Regions from separate parts of the Streptomyces sp. NPDC096012 genome, predicted to be linked through region 1. Evidence: riboswitches for the same ligand, from Rfam matches in the RefSeq annotation. Region 1 holds a riboswitch; the other holds the start of a gene.
The links. Region 1 has a riboswitch for cyclic di-AMP ahead of ABVB68_RS36485 (M23 family metallopeptidase). Riboswitches for the same ligand answer to the same signal wherever they lie in the genome.
Positions count from the first base shown of each region.

Region 2: another riboswitch for cyclic di-AMP. It lies ahead of ABVB68_RS09840 (transglycosylase family protein); the one in region 1 lies ahead of ABVB68_RS36485 (M23 family metallopeptidase).

Region 1 is NZ_JBEOTD010000084.1:272-6,054, forward strand. Features, by position in the region: gene ABVB68_RS36480 (SGNH/GDSL hydrolase family protein) at 1-656, opposite strand, end outside; gene ABVB68_RS36485 (M23 family metallopeptidase) at 962-1,894, opposite strand; cyclic di-AMP (ydaO/yuaA leader) riboswitch at 1,899-2,053, opposite strand; gene ABVB68_RS36490 (alpha-galactosidase) at 2,364-4,436, opposite strand; gene ABVB68_RS36495 (tyrosine-protein phosphatase) at 4,610-5,407, shown strand; gene ABVB68_RS36500 (DUF6126 family protein) at 5,573-5,695, opposite strand; gene ABVB68_RS36505 (helix-turn-helix domain-containing protein) at 5,692-5,783, opposite strand, start outside.
Region 2 is NZ_JBEOTD010000007.1:17,989-23,771, forward strand. Features, by position in the region: gene ABVB68_RS09825 (nucleoside triphosphate pyrophosphohydrolase) at 1-844, shown strand, start outside; gene ABVB68_RS09830 (cytochrome P450 family protein) at 1,079-2,401, shown strand; gene ABVB68_RS09835 (transglycosylase family protein) at 2,526-3,578, shown strand; cyclic di-AMP (ydaO/yuaA leader) riboswitch at 3,755-3,927, shown strand; gene ABVB68_RS09840 (transglycosylase family protein) at 3,932-4,639, shown strand; gene eno (phosphopyruvate hydratase) at 4,989-5,783, shown strand, end outside.

The DNA of each region.
Region 1 (5,783 bases):
TGGACGTCGTCGCGGCGGACCTCCAGGGTGCCCCGCGGCGGCAGCAGCGGCCACGGCTGCTCCGGGTCGGCCGGGATCTCCAGGTCGAGCGCCTGCCCGGCCCGCAGCGCCACGCGCGTGTGCCCCTCGGGCGAGAGGTGGAGCCGGTCGCTGTCCCAGGCCCTGCGGTCCTGCACGGACTTCAGGGACCACAGGTCGAGCACGGGACAGCCGTACCGGTCGGCGATCGCGCGCACATGCCCGTTGTACGTGGCGATCTTGCCCCGCAGGTGTTTGAGCACAGGGACGCCCCGGGTGTCGAAGCCGGTGGTCACCAGCACCGTGCCCGCGGCCTCGGCCAGCCGGGCCACGGCCCGCTCGAACCGTTCGGCCAACTCGTCGGGGTCGGTGCCCGGGCGGATGATGTCGTTGCCGCCGGCGCAGAAGGAGACCAGGTCCGGGGCCAGTTCGACGGCCTCGGGGACCTGGTCGGCCACGATCTGGTCCAGCAGCTTTCCGCGCACGGCGAGGTTGGTGTACTGGAAGTCGCCCTCGGGACACCGGTCGGCTAGAAGCACCGCGAACCGGTCGGCCCAGCCGACGAACGCGCCGTCCGGCCCGGGGTCGCCGACGCCCTCGGTGAAGCTGTCCCCCACCGCCACGTACGACCCGATCACTGATCTGTTGTCACTCTTCGAATCGTCTGCCACATCGGACCATGATTCACCTGTTGATGTGACTTACGCGACCGTAGGCGGGGATTGACGAACGGTGAGATGAGACACCCTTAAATAATGTGCCAAGCGCGGAATAGGCCTGCCGTCTGCATTGTTGAGCGTGTGATCGTCGCGCGGGCACACCGCGTACCGGACCGGCGGGCACATCGAAGGCCGGACCCGCGAGCACACCGAAGGCCGGACCCGGGGATCGGGGTCCGGCCTTCGGAGGCGTGTCAGGCGGGTGGTCCGGGGTGGGGCGGTCCTCAGCCGACGGGGACGCCGTGCCGGCGCAGGTAGTCGACCGGGTCGACGTCGGAGCCGTAGTCCGGCGTGGTGCGGATCTCGAAGTGCAGGTGCGGGCCGGTCACGTTGCCGGTGGCGCCCGAGAGGCCGATCCGCGTGCCCGCGGCCACGGCCTGACCGGCCGAGACGGAGAGCTGCGAGAGGTGGGCGTACTGGGCGTAGAGGCCGTCGTCGAGCTTGATGACGACCTGGTTGCCGTAGGCGCCGCCCCAGCCGGCGGAGACGACCGTGCCCGCGGCGACGGCCTTGAGCGGGGTGCCGGCCGGGACGACGAAGTCGACGCCGGTGTGATAGCCGCTGGACCACATGCTGCCGGCCACGTGATAGCCGGTGCCGATGGTGGCGCCGGTCACCGGGAGGGTGTAGCCGGTGGCGGCGGCCGGAGCCGCGGAGGCGGCCGCCGGGGCCGCCTGCGGCCGGGCGGTCCTCGCGGGGGCCGGGGACTGCTTCGCGACCGAAGCTCCCTGCCGGTCGGCCGACGCGTGCTGCGGGGCGGCCGGCCCGGTGCTCTCCCGCGCGGCCTTCTCGCCGAGCGTGAGCTCCAGGCCGGGGTGGATCAGTGACGGGTCGGCGCCGACGGCCTGCCGGTTGTCGTCGTAGAGCCGGTGCCAGCCGCCGCCGACGTGCTGCCGGTCGGCGATCGCCGAGAGGCAGTCGCCGGACTGCACCGTGTAGGTGCGCACGGCCGGGCCCCGGTGCGTCACGGACGTCTTCGCCGCGGCGGGAACGGACTGCGCGACCTTCGGGGGGACGGACTGCGCCGGGGTCGCGGCATGCGCCCCGACGGCACCGAACAGCGGGAGGGCCAGGGCGGCGCCACCGGTGCCGGCGACGGCGACGGAGCGGGAAAAACGCGGGGACTTGGGACGTCGGTGCTTACCCCTCGCGGGCATGGCGCATTCCTCTCCGGCGCCTGCGAGGTCAGCTGTCGGGTTCGGGCTGGAGCCGCCCGGCCGCGCGGTGCGCGGCTTCACCCCCAGCCTGTCGCGGAGACCGGACAGGCAGTCGTACCTGGTGGGTCCCCCGCTCCTGCCGGACACGGGTCATGTGTGCGGGGATTCCGGGCGGCGGCAGGATTCGGCGTTCCGTCCGGATGGGGGCGAACGTAAGCGAGCGGGACGTACGGAGACAAGCGGCCGGTTCCCGGGGCCGACGTTCCGGAAGATCGATGACGCGAAATACCCGTCACCCTCCGTGAATTGCCGGGGCCCGCATTCCTGTGAAATCCGTTGGCCGTATCGGAATTACGTGGACATGACGTGCGACGCTCGGTCACCGGTATGACGCTCCTCACGCCCTGCCGCGCCACACTCCCTTGTTGCGCAGCCAGTTGGAACGAATGCTTCAAATCGGGCAGAGAACTCAGATGCGGCGCAGCCGGAGAACCGTCGCATCGAGGTCGCCTTTCAGGCCGGTGCGCAGTCCGTGGTGCAGCAGGACCGAGCCGCTCAGCACCTCGCCCGTTTCGCGGCATTCGTACGATGCGGTCGGGTCGAGTCCGCGCAGCCGCACCGCCGGCACCGGTTCACCGTAGCTCTGAGCCTGCAGCCACGCGAGGACCACCACCTCGCCGTCGAGGGCGTACTGGACGGCGCTCGAGCCGCCCGCCGGGGGCCGCAGCCGGTACAGCTCGCCACGCTGGACGACCGGGCGGATCTCCTTGTACAGCTCCACCCACCGCCGGGCCTCGGCCAGCTCCTCCGCGCTCCAGCGCGTGAGGTCGCCGCCGACCCCGAGCACGCCTGCCATGGCGCTGACGAAACGGAACCGCAGCGAGCTGACCCTGCCGTTGAGCTGGGTGTTCGGGCTGTCGGTGACCCAGGCCGCCATGACCCGGGCGGGGTGGATCTGGGTGAGACCGTGCTGGATGGCGAGCCGGTCCAGCGGGTCGGTGTTGTCGGAGGTCCACACCTGGTCGGTGCGGCTCATGATCCCCAGGTCGATCCGGCCGCCGCCGCCCGAGCAGGACTCGAAGGCCACCTCGGGATACGCGGCCCGCAGCCGGTCCAGCAGGGCGTACAGGGCGTGCACGTGGTCGGTCCACAGCCGCTGGGGGTACGGCTCGCCGGGCCAGCCGGCGTCGGTGAAGCTGCGGTTGAAGTCCCATTTCACGTAGTCGACCGGGGTGCTGGAGAGCAGGGCGTCCAGCCGCTCCCACAGGTACTCCCGGACATCCGGGCGCGCGAGATTGAGGACGAGCTGATTGCGGAATTCCGTCCGCTTTCGTCCCGGTTGGTGCTGCACCCAGTCGGGGTGGGCGCGGTAGAGGTCGCTGTCCGGGTTGACCATCTCGGGTTCGACCCAGATGCCGAACCGCATCCCGAGCCCGCGCACGCGGTCGGCGAGGGGCTTGAGGCCGTGCGGGAAGCGGTCCGGGTTGGGGGTCCAGTCGCCGAGCCCGGCGCGGTCGCCGGTGCGGGCGCCGAACCAGCCGTCGTCCACGACGAACAGCTCGACGCCGATCTCGGCGGCGCGGCGGGCCAGCGCCGCCTGCTGCTCCTCGGAGATGTCGAAGTGCGTCGCCTCCCAGGAGTTGAACAGCACGGGCCGGTCGCGCTCGGCGCCGGGGATGACGTGCGCGCGCTGGTAGGCGTGCCAGGCCCGGCTCGCGCCCCCGAAGCCGCCGTCACTCCACAGCCCCGCGAAGACGGGGCTGGTGTACGACTCCCCGGGCGCCAGGAGCAGCAGGCCCGAGTCGTCGTACCCGGCGCCCCCGGTGATCTGCACGCGTGCGTCCGGGAGTTGGGCCACGGCGATGCGCCAGGAGCCGGACCAGCCGAGCGCGCAGCCGTAGACCTCGCCGCGCTCCTCGGTGGCGTCGGTGTCGAGGGCCACCCAGGGCAGGTGCTGGTGACCGGTGTGGCCGCGGCGGCTGCCGATGGTCTTCTCGCCGTAGGTGAGGGGGGCGGTGGCGAGCCGGGACTCGGCGGCCCAGCGGCCGTGCAGCTGGGACAGCCGCCAGCCCTCGCGGTCGGGCAGGGTCCAGGTGGCCGCGTCGGCCCGCAGCAACTCCACGCGCCCGTGCCCGTCGTTCGCCACGCCCACCCAGCGCTCCACGACGTCCCCGCGCATCCGGTAGTGCAGGCTGATCGCCAGCCCGTCGTCGGCGAAGCGCAGCCGCAGCTCGTCGCCCTCCGTGTCGTACCCCTCGAAGCCCCACTCGGTGCCGCGGCGCTCGTCGGTGCGCACGGACAGGGCGGGGCGGACGAAACGGGGGCCGCCCTCGACGGGGTACTCCTCGCCGCCGTCCAGCGGGGACTCGAAGGGCCGGTGACCGGACAGCGGAGCGGCGGCCAGCGCCCCGGCGTCGGCGAGCGTGATCGGCGGCCCCCAGTGCAGGTGGAGCAGCTCGTCCGCCCCGGTGAGGTGCAGGGCATAGCTGCTGGTGGGCCCCGAGAGGAGCCAGGTACGACCGTCGTCGGCGATGTGCACCATCGAGACCTCACAGGTGGCAACAGATCCACTCAAGTGCCAACATCATCAGTCCCGGTGACCACGGGTGACAATGCCCTGTGGACAACTCATTGCCCGAGGAAAGCGATGTCGTATGGTCGACGGAGCGCCCGTCGGCAAAGCACGCCGCCGGGGACCCGTCGGGAGGAGCCCCCGTGACGCAGCAGGTCCCGTCGACCGAGCCGGAGCTGGCCGGAGTGCGCAATTTCCGTGACGTGGGCGGACTGCCCACGGTGGACGGGCGGCGGGTGCGACACGGAGTGCTGTTCCGCAGCGGGCACCTCGCGCACGCCACGGCGGAGGACGCGGCCTTCCTCTCCTCCCTGGGGCTGCACACGATCTTCGACTTCCGCAACGCGGCCGACCAGCGGCTGGAGGGCCCGGACGTCGAGCTGCCCGGCGTGCGGAACGTGAATCTGCCGCTGAGCGACCCGGCGGACGGCGCCGAGTTCTGGAAGATGGTCCGCGACGGCGACCTCGACCAGCTGCGCGCGATCCTGGACGACGGCAAGGCCGCGGCCCGGATGACCGCTTCGTACCGGATGATCGTCAAGCAGCGCACCGCCGAGCACTCCCGGGTGCTGCGCGCGCTCGCCGAGGACAGCGTGCCCGCGTTGATGCACTGCGCGGCCGGCAAGGACCGTGCGGGCATCTCCATAGCCGTCACACTCCTCGCCGTCGGTGTGGAGCGCGAGGCGATCGTCGCCGACTACCTGGAGTCCAACGCCAAGCACCGGCGCTACAAGGTCCGTCGCAACGGCAGCGCCGAGACCGCCTACACCCCCGAGGTGATGGATCTGCTCAGCCCGCTCTTCGACGCCCGCGCGGAGTATCTGGAGGCGGCCTTCGAGAGCATCGAGCAGACCTGGGGCGGGTTCGACACCTATCTGGAGCAGGGCCTCGACCTCTCCCCCGAGACCCGGGAACGGCTCCGCGAGCGCCTGCTGAACTGACCGGGCGGGGATCCGGCGGCGGCCTCATGGAGTCCGGGCCGGGCGGGGATCCGGCGGTCTCGTCAAGCCCGGGCCGGGCGGCACGGGCCGTACGGGCAGGGCACGTCCGGCACCGGCCTGTACGGCCACCGCACGCCCGGCACCGGCCGCACGGCCACCGCGCGCTCAGCCCTTGGCGCCCACCGCGAACAGCAGGTAGAGGAACGCGGCCAGAACGTGGCCGAGCGCGATGTAGATGATCAGCCGGATCCACAGGGAACGGGGGAACTTTTCCTCGTAGTTGCTCATGACAGTTCTCCGGTCAAAGGGCCCAGGCACAGCGTGGCCGTGGGGCTCTGCAGCAGGGTGTGGACGAACAGCAGCTCCACGCCGTCGT
Region 2 (5,783 bases), on a different contig from region 1:
TCCGCAGCTGCCGTATCTGCGCGAGGCGGGGATAGCCCTCCAGGAGACCTCTCCCACCGCGCAGGAGCTGGTCGACGCCTGCGCCGGCGGGCGCACGGTGGTGGTCGTGGCGACGGGGGAGGGCGAGCCCGCGCTCACCGACGGATTGGCCCGGCTGGCCGGTTCCGGGCGGATCTCCATGCCGGAGCTGGAGCTGCTCCCCGCCTCCTACGACCTGCCCGGTGCCCGCCTCCTGGACCTGGTCCAGGTGATGGACCGCATCCGCGCCGAATGCCCGTGGTCCTCCCGGCAGACCCACCAGGGCCTGGCCAAGTACGGCATCGAGGAGGCGTACGAACTGGTCGAGGCGATCGAGGCCGGCGACCGCGAGGAACTGCGCGAGGAACTGGGCGACGTCCTGCTCCAGGTCGTCTTCCACTCCCGTATCGCCGAGGAGGACCCGGACGCGCCCTTCTCCGTCGACGACGTGGCCGGGGGCATCGTCGCCAAGCTCATCCACCGCCACCCGCACGTGTTCGGCGACGAGACGGCCGAGACTCCCGAGGACGTCAAGGAGCACTGGCTGCGCACCAAGGCGGAGGAGAAGCGGCGCACCTCGGTCACGGAGGGCGTCCCCCTCGGCCAGCCCGGCCTGGCCCTGGCCGCCAAGCTCGCGTCCCGCGCCCGCACGGCACACCTGGACGTGCCCCTCCCGCAGGGGGAGGGCGTGGGGTACGAACTCCTGGCGCTCGCGGTCCGCGCCGAAGCGGCCGGCGTCGACCCGGAGGCGGCACTGAGAGCGGCGGCCCGCACCTACCGGGACGCGATACGGGCGACGGAGGGGACGGCCCCGGGGGAGGCCTAGCGCGGACGCGGCCTCGGAGGGAACGCCCCGCAGGAGACACGGGGCGAACACCGGCGCACTCCGCGAGGAAGAGGGGTACGGCGAATGCGCCGGGACGCGTCGGCGCCGCATCCCGGCGGCGCGTACGCCGGGAGGCACCCGAGCCGAAGCACCGGTCTCCCGGGAGGCACCCCCGCACCGACCGTCCCCGGACGCGCCGGCGGTGTGGTCCGGCCGGCCGGATACCGTCGAGGGGTGACCGACCAGCCCCGCCTCCCGTCCGACCCGGACCGCGCGCCCGACCTCTTCACCTGGGAGTTCGCCACCGACCCCTACCCCGCCTACGCCTGGCTGCGCGAGCACGCGCCCGTGCACCGGACCCGGTTGCCCAGCGGGGTGGAGGCCTGGCTGGTCACCCGGTACGCCGATGCCAAGCAGGCCCTGGCCGACCAGCGGCTGAGCAAGAACCCGGCGCATCACGACGAGCCCGCGCACGCCAAGGGCAAGACCGGCATCCCCGGCGAGCGCAAGGCCGAGCTGATGACGCACCTGCTGAACATCGACCCGCCGGACCACACCCGGCTGCGCAGGCTCGTCAGCAAGGCGTTCACCCCCCGCCGGGTCGCCGAGTTCGCGCCCCGTGTGCAGGAGCTGGCCGACCACCTCATCGACCGGTTCGCGCGCACCGGTTCCGCCGACCTCATCCACGAGTTCGCCTTTCCGCTGCCCATCTACGCCATCTGCGACCTGCTCGGCGTCCCGCGCGAGGACCAGGACGACTTCCGGGACTGGGCGGGCATGATGATCCGGCACGGTGGCGGGCCCCGGGGCGGGGTCGCCCGGTCGGTGAAGAAGATGCGCGGTTATCTGGCCGAGCTGATCCACAAGAAGCGCGAGGCGCTGCCCGCCGAGCCCGCGCCCGGCGAGGACCTCATCTCCGCCCTCATCCGCGCCTCGGACCACGGTGAGCACCTCACCGAGAACGAGGCCGCCGCCATGGCCTTCATCCTGCTGTTCGCCGGCTTCGAGACGACGGTCAACCTCATCGGCAACGGCACCTACGCCCTGCTCACCCACCCCGAGCAGCGCCACCGGCTGCAGGAGTCCCTGGCCCGGGGAGAGACGGACCTGCTGGCCAGCGGTGTGGAGGAACTGCTGCGCTTCGACGGGCCGGTGGAGCTGGCCACCTGGCGGTTCGCCACCGAGCCGCTCACCATCGGCGGGCAGCACATCGCGCCGGGCGACCCGGTGCTCGTCGTGCTCGCCGCCGCCGACCGGGATCCGGAGCGGTTCGCCGACCCGGACGTGCTGGACCTCACCCGCCGGGACAACCAGCACCTCGGGTACGGCCACGGCATCCACTACTGCCTCGGTGCGCCGCTCGCGCGCCTGGAGGGCCAGACCGCGCTGGCCACCCTCCTCACCCGCCTGCCGGACCTGCGGCTCGGCGCGGACCCGGCCGAGCTGCGCTGGCGCGGCGGCCTCATCATGCGGGGCCTGCGCACCCTGCCCGTGGAGTTCACCCCGGCCCGCGACGACCCCCGCGGCGGCGAATATGACGGCTCTTCAACAATGTGATCTTCACGTGATCTGCGCGGCATGAACTTGTGACAAGTGATCGTCTGCCTATACGTTCACCCATCAGCGCGGCGACGAGCTTCATCCGCCGCGCCGGCCCCGCTGTCGCACGAAAGGCTTCCGCATGCTCTCCGGGAACGGTCGTCACCGTCGCCCCCGCCAGGCTCCGGCACTCCTCGTCGCGGCCGGAGTGACCGGCACGGCCATCGCCATCCCGCTGCTCGGCGCCGCGAGCGCGAACGCCGCCGACGGCACCACGTGGGACAAGGTGGCCGAGTGCGAGAGCGGCGGCTCCTGGAGCGCGAACACCGGCAACGGGTACTACGGCGGCCTGGCGATCTCGCAGGACGACTGGGACAAGTACGGCGGCCTCCAGTACGCGGACAGCGCCGACCAGGCCAGCCGTTCGCAGCAGATCGCCGTCGCCGAGAAGATCCTCGCCGGCAAGGGCACCACTCCCTGGGCCACCTGTGCCCTGCTGTCCGGGCTGACGTCGAACTCGGGCTCCCTGGACGTCGACACGGGGGTCGGTGGCTCCGGTGGGTCGCACGGCTCCTCCGGATCGGCCGGCGGTTCCGAATCGTCCGGTCTGCCGGATGCGCAGCCCTCGGACCCGGGCAATGACTCCGGCGCGGGCACGGGAGCCGGCTCCGGCTCGGACTCCTCCACCGGCTCGCCCGGCGCGCCGGCCTCCGGTCCGGGCAAGGACACCGGTGCCACCCCCGGGGCCGACGCCGGCTCGACCGGCACCAAGGCACCCAAGTCCGACAAGTCCACCTCGCCCGGCACGGGAGACCCGCAGCAGCGCGACGGCTCGGCCGCGACCACTCCCGGTACCGACAACTCGGGCAATTACCAGCAGAGCGCCGGTTCCTGGAGCCTCGTCGACACCGGCGCCCTCACGTCTGGTGGGCGTCACCGTGGCGGAAGTGCGGACGAAAGCGTGACAAACGGTCAGGAAACCGCTTTGTCGGGCCGGCACGCCTCCCACGAACCGGGCACCTACACCGTCCGCGAGGGCGACTCCCTCGCCTCCATCGCCGACTCCCTTGCGGTCGACGGCGGATGGCGGGCGCTCTACGCCGAGAACAAGAAGGCCATCGGCGCCGACCCGAACAACATCACTGCCGGTCAGACCCTGGAAGTCGACCCCGAAACGGACGCAAACCAGCCGTAGTTGACGTCCCGGTTCGCCGCTGATGTCCGGTTTGGTGAAAGTGTGGGATGAGTCTCAGAAGCCCTGATCGTCTTTGAAATTCCCTCGATCACGTGTCTACGGTCGAGGCCGCTCGTCACCACGAGCCCCGGCAGTCGCAACGCCGAATCCTGCCAGCGATCGTCCGGGAACAGTCGTCGCGTCAAGCGCCGAAGGCAGGAGCGGGGGACCCAAGGTAAGTGCCGGGACCAGCAGTTGAGCTGGCACCGGCTGGGGGTGAAGCCGCACACCGCGCAAGCGGGAGTGCGGCCGGGCAACTCAACCGGCCCGAACCCGACAGCTCACCTCGCAGGCGTCGGTGAGGGGATCGATCCATGCTGTTTTCCGGCAAGGGCAAGCACCGTCGTCCGTCCAAGGCCGTCCGCGCCGTCGCGCTGGCCGGTGTCACCGGCGCCGCCGTCGCCGCCCCGCTGATGGCGGCCGGCAACGCCTCCGCCGCCACCACCTCCGAGTGGGACTCGGTCGCCCAGTGCGAGTCCGGCGGCAACTGGTCCATCAACACCGGCAACGGCTACTACGGCGGCCTGCAGTTCTCCGCCTCCACCTGGGCGGCCTACGGCGGCACGCAGTACGCCGCCACCGCCGACAAGGCCGGCAAGGCGCAGCAGATCGCCGTGGCCGAGAAGGTCCTGGCCGCGCAGGGCAAGGGCGCCTGGCCGGTCTGCGGCACGGGCCTGTCGAGCACCCCCAACAACGGCTCGGCCCCGGCCGCCCCGTCCGGCGGCACCGCGTCGTCGCAGAAGACCACCTCGTCGGCCGGCACCACCGCCCGCTCCACCGACGGCCAGGCCGCCTCCCGGTCCGCCGAGCGCCCCGCCGCGAAGAAGACCGTCACCACCCCGACCGGCAAGAAGGTCAAGAAGGGCGACGGCGAGTACAAGGTCGTCAAGGGCGACACCCTCGGCACCATCGCCGAGAAGCACGGCGTCAAGGGCGGCTGGCAGAAGCTGTTCGAGCTGAACAAGGACATCGTCCAGGACGCCGACCTGATCTACCCGGGCCAGCAGCTGCACCTGAAGTGACAGCGGGCCGCCGCTCACCGCACGGCGCCCTCACCTCCCCGGCTCGCATCCCGAAGGCCTGGTGAGGGTCACCCCCGTCCCCACGGACCCCCCGCCCCGGCGCGCGTTCCCCCGTACGCGCCGGGGCGGGGTTTTTTCGTCTCCCCGTCGCCGACCCCCGCGCTTTCCCCGTTCTTCACCCGGACCCCTTTGTTCCGGCGGTGAACAATGGGTACCGTCTGCGTGTCCCTCCCTGTCCACGGGACGGTCGGTCGGTGGCCGACGCCCCGGGGGCGGTTAGGCTCTAGTCGCAGAGGCCAAGCCGCGAGGCAGCCGGCCCCGCGCTTCCAGCGTCACATCCAAGAAGGAGATGCTCGTGCCGTCCATCGACGTCGTCGTAGCCCGGGAAATCCTGGACTCCCGAGGCAATCCCACGGTCGAGGTCGAGGTCGGCCTCGACGACGGCAGCACGGGTCGTGCCGCCGTCCCGTCCGGCGCCTCCACCGGCGCCTTCGAGGCCGTCGAGCTCCGCGACGGTGACCCCAACCGCTACCACGGCAAGGGTGTCGAGAAGGCCGTCCTCGCCGTCATCGAGCAGATCGGCCCGGAGCTCGTCGGCTACGACGCCACCGAGCAGCGCCTGATCGACCAGGCGATGTTCGACCTGGACGCCACCGACAACAAGGGCTCCCTCGGCGCCAACGCCATCCTCGGCGTCTCCCTGGCCGTCGCCCACGCCGCCTCCGAGGCGTCCGACCTGCCGCTGTTCCGCTACCTGGGCGGCCCGAACGCGCACCTGCTGCCCGTTCCGATGATGAACATCCTGAACGGCGGCTCGCACGCCGACTCCAACGTGGACATCCAGGAGTTCATGATCGCCCCGATCGGCGCGGAGTCCTTCTCCGAGGCCCTGCGCTGGGGCGCCGAGGTCTACCACACCCTCAAGAAGGTGCTGAAGACCAAGGGCCTGTCCACCGGCCTGGGCGACGAGGGCGGCTTCGCCCCGAACCTGGAGTCCAACCGCGCCGCCCTCGACCTCATCGTCGAGGCCATCAAGCAGGCCGGTTACGTCCCCGGTGAGCAGATCGCGCTCGCGCTCGACGTCGCCGCGTCCGAGTTCTACAAGGACGGCAAGTACGAGTTCGAGGGCAAGTCCCGCTCGGCC